DNA from 2 places in the Enterococcus sp. JNUCC 77 genome. Region 2 is predicted to be linked to the other one. Evidence: predicted binding sites of a transcription regulator. Region 2 holds the regulator's gene; the other holds the start of a gene.
The links. The regulator CtsR, encoded in region 2, represses protease genes until heat stress. The targets are predictions, from matches to a motif close to TTGGTCAAAAAAGGTCAAANA.
Positions count from the first base shown of each region.

Region 1: the regulator CtsR is predicted to act here: its motif matches at 9,112-9,132, upstream of ACVWNY_RS08270 (ATP-dependent Clp protease ATP-binding subunit).

Region 1 covers NZ_JBTHIG010000001.1:1,668,367-1,679,029, forward strand. The annotation lists gene ACVWNY_RS08220 (acyl carrier protein) at 8-235, opposite strand; gene ACVWNY_RS08225 (beta-ketoacyl-ACP synthase III) at 281-1,240, opposite strand; gene fabT (fatty acid biosynthesis transcriptional regulator FabT) at 1,243-1,683, opposite strand; gene ACVWNY_RS08235 (SAM-dependent methyltransferase) at 1,905-3,068, opposite strand; gene ACVWNY_RS08240 (YkuJ family protein) at 3,192-3,422, opposite strand; gene ACVWNY_RS08245 (NAD(P)-dependent oxidoreductase) at 3,516-4,379, opposite strand; gene ACVWNY_RS08250 (glycosyltransferase family 4 protein) at 4,408-5,637, opposite strand; gene ACVWNY_RS08255 (LTA glycolipid anchor biosynthesis glycosyltransferase, IagA/BgsA family) at 5,656-6,696, opposite strand; gene ptsP (phosphoenolpyruvate--protein phosphotransferase) at 6,814-8,541, opposite strand; gene ACVWNY_RS08265 (phosphocarrier protein HPr) at 8,541-8,807, opposite strand; gene ACVWNY_RS08270 (ATP-dependent Clp protease ATP-binding subunit) at 9,218-10,663, shown strand, end outside.
Region 2 covers NZ_JBTHIG010000001.1:27,117-37,779, forward strand. The annotation lists rRNA gene ACVWNY_RS00120 (23S ribosomal RNA) at 1-1,690, shown strand, start outside; rRNA gene rrf (5S ribosomal RNA) at 1,774-1,889, shown strand; tRNA gene ACVWNY_RS00130 (tRNA-Val) at 1,906-1,978, shown strand; tRNA gene ACVWNY_RS00135 (tRNA-Lys) at 1,982-2,054, shown strand; tRNA gene ACVWNY_RS00140 (tRNA-Leu) at 2,064-2,145, shown strand; tRNA gene ACVWNY_RS00145 (tRNA-Thr) at 2,157-2,229, shown strand; tRNA gene ACVWNY_RS00150 (tRNA-Gly) at 2,257-2,328, shown strand; tRNA gene ACVWNY_RS00155 (tRNA-Leu) at 2,352-2,437, shown strand; tRNA gene ACVWNY_RS00160 (tRNA-Arg) at 2,455-2,528, shown strand; tRNA gene ACVWNY_RS00165 (tRNA-Pro) at 2,548-2,621, shown strand; gene ACVWNY_RS00170 (CtsR family transcriptional regulator) at 2,757-3,224, shown strand; gene ACVWNY_RS00175 (ATP-dependent Clp protease ATP-binding subunit) at 3,230-5,725, shown strand; gene ACVWNY_RS00180 (hypothetical protein) at 5,843-7,507, shown strand; gene ACVWNY_RS00185 (biotin--[acetyl-CoA-carboxylase] ligase) at 7,537-8,493, opposite strand; gene ACVWNY_RS00190 (ABC transporter ATP-binding protein) at 8,609-9,412, opposite strand; gene ACVWNY_RS00195 (ABC transporter permease) at 9,390-10,334, opposite strand; gene ACVWNY_RS00200 (ABC transporter substrate-binding protein) at 10,363-10,663, opposite strand, start outside.

The sequences.
Region 1 (10,663 bases), 1.6 Mb from region 2:
TTATTGATTATGCAGTTTGTTGCTTTTCAACGTATTCAACTAAATCTTTTACAGTAGCAATTCCGTCTTCTGTTTCGATTTTCACGTCAAATTCGTCTTCGATTTCATTGATGATTTGGAATAAATCTAAGCTATCTGCTTCTAAGTCTTCTTGGATATTTGTTTCTAATTTCACTTCGTCTGCTTCTACCCCTAGTTCTTCAACAATAATTCCTTGGATTTTTTCAAATGTCATTATAAGTTCCTCCACTTAATTTTTAATTTTAATATTTTTAACTCATTACAGCTGGACAAGTAGGTTACCCCACGTTAAGCCGCCGCCATAACCAGTTAGACACACAGTTTGGTTGCCTCCTAATTGAAGGACTTGTTGTTCAACTAATTCATCTAATAAAATTGGAATGCTAGCAGCTGATGTATTGCCATAATTCATTAGATTCATAGGAAATTTTTCAATTGGTTCTTTTAATTTTCGCGCCATTTTTTCGATGATTCGTTTGTTTGCTTGATGGAATAAATAATAATCCACCGTTGGTTCATCAGCAATAAATTTTTTCAAACTTTTCGTCACATCATTCATTGCAAAATTCCAAATACCGCGACCATCCATTTGTAAATAACTATCTTTTTCTTCCATTTCAAAAACATTCTGACTATTGTGATAACCAGAGGTCAAGCTTTGTGCTCTTTGTCCGTCAGCTTCCAGCGACATTTTTAAAATGCCTGGTTCAGAACTTGCTTCTAATAAAACTCCTGCTGCACCATCACCGAATAATACCGATGTACCACGATCATTCCAATCAAGCAATTTTGAAATTTTTTCGCCGCCAATAATTAAGCCTTTTTGCATCCCGCCTTGAATAAATTTCTCGGCAGTTGTCAAAGCATAGACAAAACCAGAACAAGCTGCGCTAATATCAAATGCCATTGCATTATGAGCACCTAGTTGTCCTTGAACCATACAAGCTACCGAAGGACATGTATAATCTGGCGACATCGTAGCAACGATAATAAAATCAATTTCTTCAGCCGATATAGCAGCCTGAGCAATTAATTTTTCAGCAACTTTTAAACATAAATCTGACGTATTTTCTTCAACCGCAATATGGCGTTGTCTGATACCAGTTCGACTGGCGATCCATTCATCAGAAGTTTCCATAAAACTAGTTAAGTCATCATTGGTTACAACTTTATCTGGTAAATAACGTGCGGTTGCGGTAATTTTCCCATATTGGTTCATACTCATTTGATTTCCTCTAAGTAACTGTATAAATTTATTAAAGCTCGTAAGAATACTTCTTGTTCGTCATCATTTAAATCTTTAATCGCCCGTTTCACCATTTCACGATGAAAATGCTGATGAACTCGAAAGACTAGCTTCCCTTTTTTTGTTAATGCTAATTTTACTACCCGACGATCATCTTCACTACGGATCCGATCAACATAACCTTTTTTTACTAAACGATTGATCGACGTGGTCAAAGTTCCTACCGTCACTAATAACTCTTTTGCAACTTCAGTAGTTGTTTTCTTCTTATACATGCCAATCGCATCAAGCGTATGCATTTCAGTAATCGTCAAATCACTAAACTGTGATTTTTTTAGTTCATTTTCTTCAATCGACAAAACGTCATTAAAGATTGAAACCAAGTAGGTATTTAATTCTTCCCAGTTATGTTCCATGACCCTCACCTAATTAGTTTGATTATCAAATCATTTGACTCTCAAACTATATCTTAAATCATTTGTGAATGCAAGGTTATTTCTTTAAAATTTATTTAAAATCTTAATGGAAGCAACTTCACACACGTATCAGCTGTATTAATTACTTTGATATCCAAGTTAATTTTAACCAAAAAAAAGAGTGACGCAAGTCTTTTAACTTACGTCACTTTTTATAAATTTTATACGTTACGATGCATTGGAATCGAATTATTATTAGCATGAACTAATAAATACTGATCCACATCAATGTTACTTGATTGGAATGATGCTGCACAAGCCTGCAAGTATAAATCCCACATGCGGTAAAAACTTTCATCACTTTTAGCAACGATTTTATCTTTAACTTGATGGAAATTTTCAGTCCAGTGTTCTAAAGTTAATTGATAATCTCGGCGTAAACTTTCTAAGTCAATTAATTGCAAATCATTTTCTGTAATGTGCCCAACGATCTCAGTCACACCTGGAATGTATCCGCCTGGAAAAATATATTTGTTAATCCATGCATTTTTTGCGCCGCCTTGTTGACGGCTAATTCCATGAATAAGTGCTGTTCCTTCAGGCTTCAAGCAATCATTTACTTTAGTAAAATATTCACCTAAGTTTTCACTACCGACATGTTCAAACATACCTACACTAGTAATATGATCAAATTTATCTGTCATATCGCGGTAATCCATCAAATAAACAGAGACTTGATTTTCTAATTTTTCGTCTTTTATAATTTTTTGAATATGGTCATACTGTTCTTCACTTAAAGTGATTCCCGTTGATTTTAAACCGTACTCTTTAGCAGCAATTAAAATAAGCGTACCCCAGCCACAGCCAATATCCAATAGTGTTTCACCAGGATTGGCATGTAATTTATTTAGGATGTGATGAACTTTATTTATTTGTGCTTGCTCTAAGGTATCTTGCGGTGTTTCAAAATAAGCACATGAATAAGTCATTGTTGGATCTAACCACAGCTCATAAAACTGATTGCCTAAATCATAATGACTGTGAATATCTTCTTTACTTTGTTTCTTTGTATGCTTTTCTTTTGGTAACCATTTTTTAAAATTTTTATTTGCAAAAAAACCATTGGCTTGCTTATAGACATCGTAAATTAAAGCTTGTATGTTACCTTCAACTTCGATTTTCTTACTCATATAGGCTTCACCTAGCGCAAGCGAAGCATTGTTAGTTAAATCTTTAACTGGAATTTTTTCATTAAATTTAATTTTAAAAACTGTTTCACCGTCATTGTTACCATATTCTTTTACTGAACCGTCCCAAAAGGTAACTTCGGTTTTTTCTGAAAATGATGGTTTAAATAATTGATTATATACTTCTTTTTCTAACATTTTTTTCCCTCCATTACTATATATATAATGACTGGAAATGAAAAATTTTACAAATATTTTGCAGCGAATTTCCGGGAAATTTTTACAAAAAAAACAAGCCATATTTTCAGGCTTGTTCCTAAACTATTGAATCAAATCGTAAATCTCCATCGCAACGATATCGATATTATCAAATTGGTAAGATTGCTTACTGTCAGATTCTGTTAATTCGAAAGTTTCGGTTGAACTATCATATGTTACAGTACATTTTTCAACGCCTTCTTTTTCAAAACGTCTTACTTGTACTTCGCTGTCAGTTGACTCTGTCATTGCTTCCAAACGCTTAATAATGGCAACTAATTGTGAATGTTTCATCTAGATGCCCCCTTTCCAATTAATTCTTGTATATTGTATCAAATCCATCTAATTTATGCATTGATTTTCGACAATTTATTTCAATTTATTTGTTCAGTCTTTCCACCATAGTTTGATTAAGCTTTGTGTACCTAAATTTTCAAAACCATCAGCTGCTAATTTTTCGTAAAGTTCAGTAGCTAGTTCAGTGGCCGGTAGATCTAAATTCATTTTTTTGGCTTCATCCAAAGCAATTTTCAAGTCTTTAATAAAATGTTTAACAAAAAAGCCCGGTGAATAATCTTGTTTTAAAATTCTGGGACCATAATTTGCCAATGACCAATTTGATGCTGCGCCACCGCCTAAAGTCTCAATCACACTATTTAAATCTAATCCCACTTTATCAGCATAGACTAACATCTCCGTCATACCAGTCATTGTTCCAGCAATCATAATTTGATTGGCCATTTTAGTATGTTGACCCAAGCCAGCACTACCGTGAAGAGAATAACTTTTACCCATGATATCAAATAATGGTACTACTTTATCGAAGGTTGCTTGGTCGCCGCCAACCATGATTGTTAAGGTGGCATTTTGTGCCCCTAAGTCGCCACCAGAAACTGGTGCATCTAAACTTTCAGCGCCAGCTTCTTTAGCAGTTTGATAAATTTTCTCAGCTAAACTGGGCGAAGAAGTGGTTAAATCAACTAAAACTTTATCTCTCACAGTTACACTAAAGACACCATTATCGCCGTAATAAATCTCTTCAACGTCACTTGGATAGCCAACCATTGAAAAAACTACCTCACTACTTTCAGTAGCTTTTGCTGGTGTATCTTGCCAAACAGCTCCCTTAGCGACTAATTCATCTGTTTTGCTCTTTGTCCGGTTATATACCGCTACCTCATGTCCTGCTGCTAAAAAATGTTTAACAATTGATTGTCCCATGACACCAGTGCCGATAAATCCAATTTTCATCTTAACTTCCTCCATGTTTCTATTTTTTTTACTTGCTATTAGAATTTTTCAATGAAGTTAATTTCATTCTTACCTTTTCTACAGGTGCTGTTTTATTTTCTGTTTCAAGTTGATAATGAACAAGCATTTCTTGGTAAAAATCTTGCATATCTTCACCGAATTTTTCAGCTGAAATCTCTTTTAACTTCTGTGCCCGATCTGACGTATTCATAGAAATATTACTCTGAACATATTCAATAAATGTTTTAGCAAAATCTTGATCATTTTTATAAGTAACACCTAAGGAAGGTTTATCAAATAATTGATTGAGATACTCATTGCCTTCCACACAACATTGCAAACCGGATGCAATCGCTTCTGCATATGTTAGTCCTTGTGTTTCAGACGTTGATGCACTTACAAAATAATCCGCTGCATGATAATAGAGCGAAACATTTTCATGGGGAACTTCCCCTGTAAAAACAACTGATTTCGAAATGTTTAAATCTTCAGCCATTTCTTCCAAATCTTTACGATAAGGACCCTTTCCCACAATTACCAATCGAACATTTGGTAAAGCTTCAAGTACTTCAGGAAACTGTTTGACAATCACTTGGATGTTTTTCTCATATGAAATACGGCTCAATGACAACGCCATTATTTCATCAGATGAAATTCCTAAATCTAAGCGTAACTGATCGGTCATTTCCTTAGTAATATCTGGCCGCAGATATTGTTTTATATCAATCCCAGTCGGAATCACCTTCATCGGGATATTCACATCGTAACGTTTCAAGGTATTTACCACCCGTTCACTGGGACACACGACTCCGGTTGAATGGTTAACAAAGCGGCCAATAAAATATTTAACTGCACCTGGTCGAACAACTTTTCCATTGGCAATATAATGTAAATAATCCTCATACATAGTGTGATAAGTATGAATCACTGGAATCTCTAAACGATTAGCCACCATTTTTCCTAAAAAGCCAGCCCCAAATTCTGTATGGGTATGAATTAAATCCAATTGTAAATCTTTGGCCACTTGATAAGCAAACCACATTCCTCGAACAACTATTCTGCGATCCTTAAATGAGACAAAAGGGACACTTGGCATACGCACGATATCTTTTTCCAATTCCAAAGCATCGGGATCAGTCGTCGTGAATATGTAAACCTCATGACCTAATTTTTCTAATTCGATTTTCAACGTTCGAATAGATGTTGATACTCCGCTGACTTGCGGAAAATAAGTATCTGTAAAAAATCCAATTCTCACACTTCTTCCTCCAAGCTATCACATAATCCGTCGATAAATTTCATGGTTATAAGGTAGATCCAGTACTGATTGATAGACGGTTTGCAATTCTTTACCAATCTCATTAATACTTTTTGTTTGGGCAGTCCTAAATCCTGCTAAACTTACATTCGGTAATTTTTTCTCGGTAATTTTCCTGATTAACTCTTGAAACTCTTGGTTATTATGACCCATGTAACAATTATAACCATTTTTCAGCCAGCCTTCATAGACTGGTATGTCTCTGACTAAAATTTGTTGCTGACTAGCTAAAGCTTCTAAGACAACAATACCTTCTGTTTCTTCATAAGAAGGAAAGAAAAATAAATCAGCCGCAGAATAGGCCCCTTCTATAATATCACCGTTGATATACCCAGGGAAAATGACATTTTCAGGATGATCTTTCTTCACGATTTTACGAATTTTATGGGGAATTGATGCCATTGGAACATGACCAAACCAAATAAAAGTATAATCTGGCATGTTCTTTGCGATTTCTACAAAATCAATAATTCCTTTTCGTTCAAAAAACAAGCCAACACAAATAATTACTTTGTCACTAGCCGTTAATTTGAAGTGATCACGAAAGAGCGTTCTTTTTCGTTCATCAGGGTAATACTTTCGTAGGTCAATCCCATTTGAAATTGCTGCAATTGGTTGTTTTAACCCATAATTTTTCAATAACTTTCGCGAGTATGATGTTGGCGTAATAATAAAATCACTTTCTTGATATAAAGATACCAGCCATTTTTTAAATAGCGGTGCCATTTGATTAGATCCTACAAAAGAATTACGAAAATCTTCTTCTGTTGAATGGGCATGATAAATAATTTTCTTGCCATTTTTCTTTGCCTTTTTCACTAATTGATAACTCTTCGGTCCATAGGTGTTCACGTGTAAGATATCATAATCTTCCGCTTTAGGATTCGTAGTAAAATCAATTCCGACTGATTGTAATGCTCTTTTTTGATGGGCCTCAGCTCGACCGATCCCAGATTTCCCAATGACATTTTGGCCTTCAAAATATAATAATATTTTCATGGTAACCTCCTGTAATCAAAACCCATTATACCATAGCCAGATTTTTATACGCTCCAACCAGAGACTGAATTCAAAAAAAAAGAGCATTGTCTTTTTCAGACAATACTCTTTAGATGATTATTTTACGTATTGATTTACTAAGTCAACAACTTCTTCCATTGTATCGCAATCATTTAATGCTTTTTCAGCAAGTTCTTGCATGTCTGTTGTTGTTAAACGTTTCATTAAGCTACGTGTTTTTAAGATAGAAGTGGCACTCATTGAGAACTCATCCAGACCCATACCCATTAAAATCGGCACAGCTGTTTGATCGCCAGCCATCTCACCACACATACCGGCCCATTTACCTTCAGCATGTGCTGCATCAATAACATTTTTAAGCAAACGTAGAATTGATGGGTTGTATGGTTGATATAAGTATGAAACTTGTTCGTTCATACGGTCTGCAGCCATTGTATATTGAATTAAATCGTTGGTACCAACACTGAAGAAATCAACTTCTTTAGCAAATTTATCTGCTAAAACAGCTGCCGCAGGAATTTCAATCATAATCCCTACTTGGATTGTATCAGAAACTTTTACGTCTTCTGAAATCAATTTAGCTTTTTCTTCTTCATAAATTTTCTTAGCTGCTCTAAATTCTTTCAAAGTAGCTACCATTGGGAACATAATCCGTAAGTTTCCAAAAACAGAAGCGCGTAATAATGCCCGTAATTGTGTACGGAACATACCATCACCTAGTTCAGATAAACTAATTCGTAATGCCCGGTAACCTAAGAAAGGATTCATTTCATGCGGTAATTTCAAATAAGGAAGTTCTTTATCTCCACCAATGTCCATAGTCCGAACAACGACAGGTTTTCCATCCATACCTTCAATAACTGCTTTGTAAGCTTCAAATTGATCTTCTTCAGTTGGAAAATCTGGTGCATCCATGTATAAGAATTCTGTACGGTATAGACCAATAGCTTCAGCGCCATTAGCGTGAACACCTGCTAAATCTTTTGGCGTACCAATATTTGCAGCTAATTCAAAATGCTTACCATCAGCCGTAACTGTTTCAGCATCTTTTAATTTTTCCCATTCTGCTTTTTGAGCAGCATAGGCTTCGCCAACTTTGATAAAATCATTGGCTTGGTCTTCGGTTGGATTAACAATAACTTCACCAGCGATACCATTAACCGCTAACTGATCGCCTTCTTTAACTTTGGCAGTAATTTCTTTAGTTCCCACGATAGCAGGAATTTCTAAAGAACGAGCCATAATTGCAGAATGTGAAGTACGACCGCCAATATCAGTAACGAAAGCTTTTACAAAGTTTTTGTCTAATTGGGCTGTATCACTTGGAGTCAAGTCATGAGCCACAACGACAACCTCTTCATCAATCATTGACGGATCTGGTAATGTTACACCCATTAAATGTGCTAAGACACGTTTAGCAACGTCACGAATATCGGCTGCCCGTTCTTGCATATAAGCGTTATCATCCATTGCCTCAAACATACCAATATACATATCAGTAACTTCTTTCAAGCTACTTTCTGCATTGATTTTATTATCAGTAATGTGTTGTTTAATTTGTCCGATCATTTCTGGATCAGATAATACCATTAAATGTGCATCAAATACTTGTGCTTCTTCTTCACCTAAGCTTTTTGCTGCTTTATCCCGAATTTTTTGTAATTCTGCAGAAGAAGCTGCCAAAGCGTCATCTAAACGCTTTTCTTCGGCAGCCACATCTTCAATATTATTCTTTTTAAAAGACAAATCCGGTTGTACTAGCAAGTAAGCTTTCGCAACGGCAACTCCGTCACTAGCGGCAATACCTTTTAGCATTTCAACCATTATTCAGATAGTCCTTCTTTCTTCATAGTTTCTACGATCGCTTCGATTGCTTCTTTTTCGTCAGCACCTTCAGCAGAGATAGTAACATCAGAGCCTTGACCAACACCAAGAGACATTACGCCCATGATTGATTTAAGGTTAACAGATTTACCTTTATACTCTAAATTAATATCTGAGTTGAATTTACTTGCTGCTTGCACCAATAATGTTGCAGGGCGCGCGTGAATACCTGTTTCAGCTACTACGTGAAAATCTTGTTTTTCCATCTTGACCATTCTCCTTTATAATTAAGAAAGTAAAATTTATGTTAGGGCTTTTAAAACACCTTTAGCCTTAGCCCTTCATTTCATTAGATTACCATTTTTTGAATTTTGATACAACAATTTTAATTAAATAAATTCAAATTAATGTATCCCCTTTCTTTTCGGCTTGCGGCAAAAAAATAATTATTGTTTCTTTTTAATCATTCATAAAAATTTATAAATATGCTATTTAGCACTCTTTTGATCCAAGTGCTAATTTTTTGAGCAAAACCCTTGATTTTAAATTTAAAGTCAGTATAATAAACTCAAGGTCAGTGAAAGTCAAACTTATGGCCGCAACTTTTACAGCGTATCTTTTTACGTACGCCCTTGCTAGTTGTAAAATAAAAGAAAATACTGAAAGGGTGAATGCGATGCTTTGCCAAAACTGTCATATAAACGAGGCAACAATTCATTTATATGCAAACGTCAATGGACAAAATAAGCAACTAGATTATTGCCAAAGTTGTTATCAAAAATTAAAAAATCAAGCAAGTGGAGGTGCTCCGCAAATGGCCCAAAATGATCCTTTTGGATTTGGTAGTTTAGATGATTTATTCCGTAATATGTCTAACCAAATGAACCAAGGTAGACAAGGTCAACCTGATCAAACACCACCAACACAATTTGGTGGCGGAAATGGATTGAACAATCAACCCCCTCGTAATGGTGGCGGTGGACTACTAGATGAATATGGTATTAACATTACAAAACAAGCACGTGATGGTGACATCGATCCGGTTGTAGGCCGTGATGATGAAATTCAACGTGTGATTGAAATTTTAAATCGACGGACAAAAAATAATCCAGTTTTAATTGGTGAACCTGGGGTTGGTAAAACAGCTGTAGTTGAAGGTTTAGCACAAAAAATTGTTGACGGTGACGTTCCTCAAAAACTAATGGACAAAGAAGTCATTCGTTTAGATGTGGCTTCATTAGTTCAAGGTACTGGTATTCGCGGACAATTCGAAGAACGGATGCAAAAATTAATCGAAGAAATTCGCTCTGCTGAAAATATCATCTTATTTATTGATGAAGTTCATGAAATTGTTGGCGCTGGTGCTGCCGGAGATGGCAATATGGATGCAGGAAATATCTTGAAACCAGCCTTAGCTCGTGGCGAATTACAAATGGTTGGCGCAACTACCTTAAATGAATACCGTATTATTGAAAAAGATGCGGCATTAGAACGTCGGATGCAACCTGTTCGAGTGGAAGAACCTTCTGTTGAAGAAACGATTGAAATCTTGAAAGGTTTACAACCTCGCTATGAAGATTATCATCATGTGAAATATACAGATGATTCAATTGTTGCTGCAGCTGAACTTTCAAATCGCTACGTGCAAGATCGATTTTTACCAGATAAAGCTATTGATTTGTTAGACGAAACTGGTTCAAAGAAAAATTTAACTATTCAATTGGTTGATCCAAAAACGATCGATAAAAAACTAGCTGAAGCTGAAGAACAAAAGAAATATGCTTCTCAACAAGAAGATTTTGAAAAGGCTGCTTATTATCGTGACCAAATCGATAAATTACAAAAAATGAAAGAAAAACAATTAACCGACGAAGAAACTCCTGTCATTACTGAAAAAGACATGGAAGAAATTATCGAAAAAAGTACTGGTATTCCTGTTGGCGAACTAAAGGAAAAAGAACAACTACAGTTGAAAAACTTATCTGATGATTTGAAAAAACATGTCATTGGTCAAGATGAAGCAATTGATAAGGTGGCGAAAGCGATTCGTCGTAACCGGGTCGGTTTAAATAAGAAAAATCGTCCAATCGGTTCATTCCTATTTGTTGGACCAACCGGTGTT
Region 2 (10,663 bases):
TAGGAGAGCGTTCTAAGGGCGTTGAAGGTAGACCGTGAGGACTGCTGGAGCGCTTAGAAGTGAGAATGCCGGTATGAGTAGCGAAAGACAGGTGAGAATCCTGTCCACCGTATGACTAAGGTTTCCTGGGGAAGGCTCGTCCGCCCAGGGTTAGTCGGGACCTAAGCCGAGGCCGAAAGGCGTAGGCGATGGATAACAGGTTGATATTCCTGTACTCGTTGTTTTTGTTTGAGCAATGGAGGGACGCAGTAGGCTAAGAAATCAGACGATTGGAAATGTCTGTCTAAGCAATGAGTCTTAAGATGAGTCAAATGCTTATCTTTATAAGGACAAGTTGTGATGGGGAGGGAAATACAAGTACCGAAGTTTCTGATGTCACACTGCCAAGAAAAGCTTCTAGTGAGAAAACAATGACCCGTACCGTAAACCGACACAGGTAGTCGAGGAGAGTATCCTAAGGTGAGCGAGCGAACTCTCGTTAAGGAACTCGGCAAAATGACCCCGTAACTTCGGGAGAAGGGGTGCTGATCTAACGATCAGCCGCAGTGAATAGGCCCAAGCGACTGTTTATCAAAAACACAGGTCTCTGCAAAATCGAAAGATGAAGTATAGGGGCTGACGCCTGCCCGGTGCTGGAAGGTTAAGAGGAGTGCTTAGCGTAAGCGAAGGTACGAATTGAAGCCCCAGTAAACGGCGGCCGTAACTATAACGGTCCTAAGGTAGCGAAATTCCTTGTCGGGTAAGTTCCGACCCGCACGAAAGGCGTAACGATTTGGGCACTGTCTCAACGAGAGACTCGGTGAAATTTTAGTACCTGTGAAGATGCAGGTTACCCGCGACAGGACGGAAAGACCCCATGGAGCTTTACTGCAGTTTGATATTGAGTGTCTGTACCACATGTACAGGATAGGTAGGAGCCGTAGAAGTCGGGACGCTAGTTTCGACGGAGGCAATGGTGGGATACTACCCTTGTGTTATGGCCACTCTAACCCGCATCACTAATCGTGATGGGAGACAGTGTCAGATGGGCAGTTTGACTGGGGCGGTCGCCTCCTAAAGAGTAACGGAGGCGCCCAAAGGTTCCCTCAGAATGGTTGGAAATCATTCGCAGAGTGTAAAGGCACAAGGGAGCTTGACTGCGAGACCTACAAGTCGAGCAGGGACGAAAGTCGGGCTTAGTGATCCGGTGGTTCCGCATGGAAGGGCCATCGCTCAACGGATAAAAGCTACCCTGGGGATAACAGGCTTATCTCCCCCAAGAGTCCACATCGACGGGGAGGTTTGGCACCTCGATGTCGGCTCGTCGCATCCTGGGGCTGTAGTCGGTCCCAAGGGTTGGGCTGTTCGCCCATTAAAGCGGCACGCGAGCTGGGTTCAGAACGTCGTGAGACAGTTCGGTCCCTATCCGTCGCGGGCGTTGGAAATTTGAGAGGATCTGTCCTTAGTACGAGAGGACCGGGATGGACTTACCGCTGGTGTACCAGTTGTCTTGCCAAAGGCATCGCTGGGTAGCTATGTAGGGAAGGGATAAACGCTGAAAGCATCTAAGTGTGAAGCCCACCTCAAGATGAGATTTCCCATTTCTTAAAGAAAGTAAGATCCCTGAGAGAAGATCAGGTAGATAGGTCAGAAGTGGAAGTGCAGTGATGTACGGAGCGGACTGATACTAATCGATCGAGGACTTAACCAAGATAAAATGGACTCGGAAGTTAAAAAAAGATGGAATGTTTTTTGATCCAGTTTTGAGTGAGCGAAGTTTACTCAACTAAATAGTGTGGTGGCGATAGCAAGAAGGATACACCTGTTCCCATGTCGAACACAGAAGTTAAGCTTTTTAGCGCCGATCGTAGTGAGGGGTTGCCCCTTGTGAGAGTAGGACGTCGCCACGCGAATTTTTTGATTTATGGAGGTTTAGCTCAGCTGGGAGAGCATCTGCCTTACAAGCAGAGGGTCAGCGGTTCGAACCCGTTAACCTCCATATGAGCCGTTAGCTCAGTTGGTAGAGCATCTGACTTTTAATCAGAGGGTCACAGGTTCGAGCCCTGTACGGCTCATAAAGATATGCGGGTGTGGCGGAATTGGCAGACGCACTAGATTTAGGATCTAGCGCCTTCGGGCGTGGGGGTTCAAGTCCCTTCACCCGCATTAAATAAAACGCCGGCTTAGCTCAGTTGGTAGAGCATCTGATTTGTAATCAGAGGGTCGAGGGTTCAAGTCCTTTAGCCGGCACTTTTTTAAGAAAAGCAACGAAAGTTTGCGGAAATAGCTCAGTGGTAGAGCACCACCTTGCCAAGGTGGGGGTCGCGGGTTCGAACCCCGTTTTCCGCTTTCTCTGAAAAGACCAGGGACATGCCGGGGTGGCGGAACTGGCAGACGCACAGGACTTAAAATCCTGCGGTGAGTGATCACCGTACCGGTTCGATTCCGGTCCTCGGCATTAGTACGAATAATGATGCGCCCATAGCTCAACTGGATAGAGTGTTTGACTACGGATCAAAAGGTTAGGGGTTCGACTCCTCTTGGGCGCGTAGTCTTTTTTTATTTTTACGGGAAGTAGCTCAGCTTGGTAGAGCACTTGGTTTGGGACCAAGGGGTCGCAGGTTCGAATCCTGTCTTCCCGATTCTTAGAAGGTGAAAACCTTCTATTTTTTTTACTCATTTTTAAACAGATAAGCTATTACTCTTTCTTTCACATGCTAAATTCGTTATAATTAAGGTCAGAAATAGTCAACAGAAATAGATAATGGGAGAGGATAATAGTGAGTCGAAATACCTCAGATTCAATCGAAGCATATTTGAAGGGTATCTTAGAAGACCATGAAATAATTGAAATCAGGCGAGCGGAAATGGCTCAATTGTTTAATTGCGTACCTTCCCAAATTAATTACGTGATCAATACTCGTTTTACTTTTCAGAGGGGATATATTGTTGAAAGTAAGCGAGGTGGCGGTGGTTATATTCGGATTAGCAAAGTACAGATTTCCGATCAACACTATTTCTTAGAACAGTTAATGAATTCTTTTGGAACGGAAATTTCGGAAGCAAATGCTTTTGGAATTATTCAAAAATTATTTGAAGAGAAAATTGTGACGGAAAATGAAGGAAATTTAATGCTGAGTGCATTGTCGAAAAACACATTGGGAATTAGTCAAATTGAAAATAGATTACGGGCGCGTGTATTACATGGATTTTTAGAACGTTTGAGTTATGAAAAAAAGGAGTGAAATAGATGGATCAATTATATACTGAAAGAGCGAAAGCAGTCTTGACGATTGCCCAACAAGAAGCGAAGTATTTTAAACATCGTTCAGTTGGTTCAGAGCATTTATTATTGGCTTTAGTTATTGAACAACAGGGAATTGCCGGAAAAACCTTGCGTCAAATGAATTCTACAGAAGCAGATATTCGTGAAGAAATTGAAAATATGACTGGTTATGGTTCAGTGACCAATTATGCAGAAGGTAGTTATTTACCTTATTCACCGCGAGCAAAACAAATTTTGATTTTTGCTGATGATGAAGCCAAACGTTTCAATGCTAAATTGGTTGGAACTGAACATATTTTATTGGGCTTACTGCGGGATGATGAGATTTTGGCTTCTCATATTTTAGTCAATCTTGGATTAAGCTTACCTAAGATGCGTCAATTGCTATTACGTAAAATGGGCGTCAACGAATCGATGACTGGTAGCAATGGTCAAAACAATCGTAGAAAACCAGCGAAACAAGCGACAACCAATTCACAAGGGACGCCAACGCTTGATAGTTTGGCTCGTGATATGACCAAACTAGCTCGGGAAAAACGTTTAGATCCAGTGGTAGGTCGCGATAGTGAAGTTCGTCGTGTTGTTCAAATTTTAAGTCGCCGAACTAAAAATAATCCAGTTTTAGTGGGTGAACCCGGTGTTGGTAAGACAGCCATTGTAGAAGGCTTAGCTCAACGAATAATTACGGATGATGTGCCAGAAGACATGCGTGGAAAACGTCTAATGATGTTAGATATGGGCGCATTAGTAGCGGGTACAAAGTATCGTGGTGAATTTGAGGATCGTTTGAAAAAAGTGATTGATGAAATCTATAACGATGGCCAAATTATTTTATTTATTGATGAACTGCATACTTTAATTGGTGCCGGTGGTGCAGAAGGTGCGATCGATGCTTCAAATATTTTGAAACCAGCTTTGGCTCGTGGTGAATTGCAAACAATTGGTGCCACGACTTTAGATGAGTATCAAAAATATATTGAAAAAGATTCTGCATTGGAACGTCGTTTTGCCCGGGTACAGGTGGAAGAACCAACTCCTGAAGAAGCAGAAGAAATCTTAAAAGGCTTACGCCCACGTTATGAAGAACATCATGGGATTAAGATTACTGACGAAGCATTACATGCGGCGGTATCTTTATCAGTTCGTTATATTAATTCTCGTCAACTACCAGATAAAGCCATTGACTTAATGGATGAAAGTGGTGCGAAAGTCCGCTTAGATACGACAGATGAAGAATCTGAATTGGTAGAATTGAAACAAGAATTAGAAAACTTATCAGCAGAAAAAGAAAAAGCGATTCAAAACCAAGACTTTGAATCAGCTGCTCGTCTACGTTTGAAAGAAAAGCAAATGGCACAGGCTGTTGAAGCAGAAGCTTTAAAAGAAGCCAAACAAGAAAAAGGCTATGCGAATGAAGTAACAGAAGAAGATGTCGCTGCAGTGGTTTCTCAGTGGACCGGTGTGCCATTGCAACAATTAGAGAAAAAAGAAAGTCAACGGTTATTGGATTTAGAAAATGTATTGCATAAACGTGTGGTAGGACAAGAAGATGCCGTTAAAGCTATTTCGCGGGCAATTCGTCGGGCTCGGAGTGGTCTGAAAGATCCAAACCGACCAATTGGCTCATTTATGTTCTTAGGTCCAACTGGTGTGGGTAAAACAGAATTGGCGAAAGCATTAGCAGAAGCGATGTTTGGTTCTGAAGAATCATTGATTCGAGTAGATATGTCTGAATATATGGAAAAATTCAGTACGAGTCGGTTGATTGGTTCACCGCCAGGATATGTTGGTTATGACGAAGGTGGTCAGCTAACTGAAAAAATCCGTCAAAAACCTTATGCTGTCATTTTGCTAGATGAAGTTGAAAAAGCCCATCCAGATGTTTTCAATATCTTATTACAAGTTTTAGATGATGGCTACTTAACCGATGCAAAGGGTCGGCGAGTAGACTTTAGAAATACAATTTTAATTATGACATCAAATATCGGCGCCAGAGAAGTCCGCGAAGAAAAGAGTGTCGGCTTTGGAGCTAAAGATATCATGCAAGATCATGTCAGCATGGAAAAACGTATTTTTGAAGAATTGAAACGGACTTATCGTCCAGAATTCTTAAACCGAATTGATGAAACACTAGTATTCCAATCCCTTAATCAAGATCAAATTCATGAAATCGTGAAAATCATGAGCCAGTCAATTGTTGAGCGGATGACCGAGCACGAAATCAAAGTTAAAATTACACCGGCAGCAATCGATGTGATTGGAAAAGTTGGTTTTGATCCGGAATATGGCGCACGACCAATTCGTCGGGCACTCCAAAAAGAAGTCGAAGACCGTCTGGCTGAAGCTTTATTGTCGGGCTTAATTCAATTAGGTGATTCAGTGACTATTGGTGCCAGCAAAGGAAAGATTACTTTGACGGTAAAAAATGCTACTGAAGAAAAAGTTCCAGCTAAAGTATAATGACGAGAACGAGACTGTCAGAAGACAGTCTTGTTTTTTTTAATTTTTTCTCAAATCTATCATTTTATTGTTCAAAAAATGCTAACTTCGGTACAATAAGGCGGAGGAGTTGAGTAAATGAAACGTGCAATTTATCCAGGGATCATTGTGTTGGTAGCAATTTTATTTATTATGCCGCATTTTATTAGTCAAAATATGGTATTAGGGGCGGACGCGCTTTTTCATTACAATCGTTTTTATGAGACTGCGATGCAGATAAAACATCATAATTTTTCACCGTTTATTTCATTGTATGGTTTTCAGCAGTCTGCCCGAGTGGTTAATGCGGTCTATGGACCGGTATTTGCTTATTTTCAAGGATTATTAGTTTTAGCGGCAGGGACTTGGTTTCGCTATCAAATCCTGTCGAATTTTATTTTATATTTAGTTTCAGGTTTCTCTATGTATGGCTTATTACGTTATGGAAAAGTTAAACGACCTTTGGCGACATTGACAGCAATTATTTTTATGACTACTTATACGGTTTTATATTGGACGATTAATCAAGGCTTTACCAGTTGGGGAACTAGCTTGATGCCTTTATGTTTGTTGCCGATTGTCGATATGAGTATGCGGCATCGTTTTCCAGTAGTAAAAGTAGCTTTGAGTGTAGCAGTATTGACCCAGATTCATATGTTGTCGGCTATTATGTTAGGTTGGATTTATATACCTTTTTTCATTAGCTATTTAATAAAGTCAGATATTAAAAAAACACTATGGCAACTTGTAAAAGCAATCGGGCTGTATGTATTATTAACAGTCAATGTCTGGGCTAGTCTATTAATGATGAATTTAGGTAATCATTTGCAGTTTCCGTTTGTTAATTATCATATGAGTGACAAGGCAATTAATTTAAAAGGAAGTTATTGGTTGGATTATCCGCAAATACTAGTACCTTTAGTAATTGTGATGCTACTGATCTTTATTGTGACCCATAAAAAAATTCAAGGCTTTACCAAACAGTTGCTAGGCACGAGCTTGTTCTTTTTATTGTTGTCGACTAGTTTGATTCCGTGGACTTTTTTAGTCCAGCATCATGTACCTTTTGTGTCTTTGATTCAATTTCCGTTCCGTTTCTTTGAGCCTTTTACGATGTTGTTCTTATTTTTTGCAGCTAGTATGTTGGAGCAATTGATGTTCAAACGCTGGTGGCATGGAGTGATGGCAGTCATTTGTTTGCTGAGTGTCCTCGGATCGATTTCAACAATTAATTTGCGCTTGGCTCGATGGGATAATATTTCTTTAAATAAACCTCATACTTATCGGATGAAAAACGTTGAGGAAACCAAAAAGGATTTTTACAGTAAAGATTTACAGCTGGCTTTAGAAGATATGCAAAAATCTAGTCCAGACTATTTGCCAACCTATGACAGCGATCAGAAAAATAGTTACCAATTATATGGAGAACAAATAATTTTAAACGATAAGAATTTTGAAAAAACCGCTAAAAATGGTGAATTGACGGTCACTTGGGAGAGTAAAACAGCTGGCATGGCTCGTTTGCCGGTAATTGTCTATCGCCGCACGCAATTAAGTCAAAACGGCCAACCATTAAAATATACGGATTTATCAGAAATTGGTAGTCCGACAGTAACTGAAAAGGTTGGAAAAAATCAATTGACAGTGAAATATTTGGTACCGTGGTATATTTATTTGAGTTTTGCGGTGAGTGTGGTGAGTTGGTTCGGTTGTTTGATCTTTAGTTTGCGAGAAGTTCGTCGCTTCCAAAAATTTAGAAAATAAAAAGCAAATCCAACGAGGATTTGCTTTTTTTATTGGATGCTGCTTAAACTAATTTCTCCAGAAGACAAGGTCATTTGTTCACCATCGACATCCACCACTAGTTCGCCGGTATTAGTAATGGCAATAGCTGTGCCGTAATGAGTTTCTTTTTGACGAATGAAGCTGACTTTTTTTCCTAAGACAAAAGATTTTTTACGATAAGTTTCTAAGTATTCAGCGGGGTCGGCCGCTAATAGTTTGAAGAAACGTTGCCAAATTTCAATGATTAATTGATTGCGGGTAATTGTTGGCTGGCCATCAGGAAAAATTGAGCTCGCTTTGTCTTGAAGTTCTGTTGGAAAACTATTTTGGGGAATCGAAAAATTAATGCCCATGCCGATAATGATGTATTTGAGTGAATTTGTCTCCACATCGGTCATCGCTTCAGATAAGATACCGACGATTTTTCTACCGTTTAGATAAATATCGTTGACCCATTTGATTTGGCTGTCTTGTTGTGTTAATGCATCGATGACTTCAGCAACTGCAGCTGCCATTAGCACTGTATATTGTGGTAACTCAGCTAATTGTTCTTTTGGTTCTAATAACATGCTCATATAGATACCAGCTTTTTCTTTTGCGAAAAAGGGACGATTGAAGCGTCCACGAGGTGCTTCTTGCATGTCGGCTATGACAAGTAAAGGAGTCGGCGTGCCTTCTAAGACAGAGAGCTGAGCGTCTTTCATAGTAGAAGTAGAAGTCGCCAATACTTTTACAGCCACTCGGTTGTCTAAGCCTTGCTGGATTTCTTTTTGCTCTAAAATATCAGAAGGCTGATAGCGATAGCCATTAGCAGTATGTTGGATTAAATAGCCCTTTTTTTCCAGTTCTTTGATTGCTTTCCAGATGGCTGTACGGGAAACACCAATTTCTTTGGCTAATGTTTCGCCAGATAAGACATGATCAGCAGTCTTTAAGCGTTGTAATACGATTTCTTTGGTTGACACAGGCTCGTCTCCTTTTTAATTAGGAACTGTTTTATTCCTAGTCTATTTTTTCTCAGTGTATCAAAAAAAGGACGAGAAGAAAAATCTTCCCGTCCTAAAGAAGGATGAACCAGTTCTAGGCTAATAATAAAGCGTCGTCTTTTAATTCCACACCGGAATTTTTTTGGAAAAGCGTCATTAATTTTGGCACCGTCAAATCTTGTTTTTCTTCCTGTTTTAAATCTAAGGCAATTTGTCCTTGATGTAGCATAATCAGACGATTGCCATAACGAATCGCATCTTCCATATTGTGAGTCACCATGAAAGCTGTCAAATGGTGCTCGGTGATTAATTTTTGCGTTAATTCCATTACCGTAATGGAAGTCTTTGGATCTAATGCAGCGGTATGCTCATCTAGTAAAATTAAATCTGGTCGTTGTAAGGTAGCCATTAATAATGTGATGGCTTGGCGTTGACCACCTGATAATAAGCCGATTTCAGCATCTAAGCGATTTTCTAAATTCAAGTTTAAAGTCGCTAACTGTTCTTTGAAGAAGTTGCGGTTTTTACTTTTTACACCACGGCTGAATCCGCGTTTGTGACCACGTTTCATAGCTAAAGCAAGATTTTCTTCAACTGTTAAACGGACAGCTGTACCCATTTTAGGATCTTGGAAAACCCGGCTGATATATTTTGAGCGTTTAGTGACTGATTGTTTGGTAATCTCAGTATCATTTAGGAATAGTTGACCATCTTCCACAGGCAAAGTTCCTGCCACGCTATTTAATAAAGTCGATTTACCAGCACCATTTCCACCGATAATTGTAACGAAATCACCAGGTGAGAGAGCTAAGTCAATGCCGCGCAATACATGGTTCTCGTTGACAGTACCTTTTTCAAAAGTTTGATGTAAGTTACTAATTTTTAAGACTGGCTGCATTGCTTTTCTCTCCTTTTTTATTTTCTCGTTTCGAGCTTTTTCCGATGTTTAAGTTTAATTTTTCTCGAATTTGCGGTAATGATAGACAAATGACTAAGACTATCGCAGACGCTAATTTAGAATCTGACGGTTCGACATTCATTTCGAAAACCAAAGCTAAAATGAAACGGTATAAAATAGCGCCGACTACGATAGTTCCTAAACGAATCGCAATTGGTTTGTTACGTAATAATACTTCAGCGATGATGATTGAAGCCAAGCCGATAACGATGGTTCCAACACCAGAGTTTAAATCAGCAAAGCCATTGTTTTGGGCTAATAAAGCACCAGATAAAGCAATACAACCATTTGAAATCATGTAACCTAATAATTTCATGTTTTCAATCTTGATACCATTAGCTTCACTCATATCAGGATTGTCGCCAGTCGCACGAACTGCTAAACCAATCTCTGTCCGGAAGAATAAAATCAATAAGATGATAGCAATTAATGCAATCAGCAAACCAATTAAAATGACTGAGTTGTTACGGGAAAGCCCTAAAGTTTGAACCCCGCTAAACAAAGTATCTTCTCCTAATAAAGCAATGTTTGGTGCCCCCATCACACGAGATGTGATTGAGTATAAACCGGTCATGGTGATGATCCCTGCCAATAAAGGAGGTATTTTAAATTTTGTGTTTAAAATACCGGTTACTAAGCCAGCAGCCATCCCGCCGACAAATGCCAATAAAGTAGCAGCAACTGGATTTAGACCATTAACGATTCCGACTGCTGCAATCCCCCCGCCTAATGGGAAACTACCTTCAGCTGTTAAATCGGCAATGTCTAAAATTCTAAAAGTAAACCAGACCCCAATCGCCAACAGCGACCATAATAATCCTTGCGATGTGGCTGATAATAATAATCCTAAAATATTACTCATGATTCATCCTTCTTTCTGGTTCTTCTTTTTAAGGTTCTTTGATTGTTTCAGGGTCGATGCCTAATGCTTCGGCCATATCTTTATTCACGACTAATTCTAAATTATCTGATTCTTCAACAGGCATATCAGCAGGTGTTGCATCGCCATCTAAGATTTTAGCAGCCATCTTACCAGTTTGTTCACCTAATGATTCATAGTTAATGCCGACTGTTGCTAAACCACCAGTATCGATTTGTTCAGTAGAACCAGCAACTAGCGGAATTTTATGTTCTTTTACGACTTCGCCGATGACTGAGGCAGCAGAGGCAAAGGTATTATCAGTTGGAACG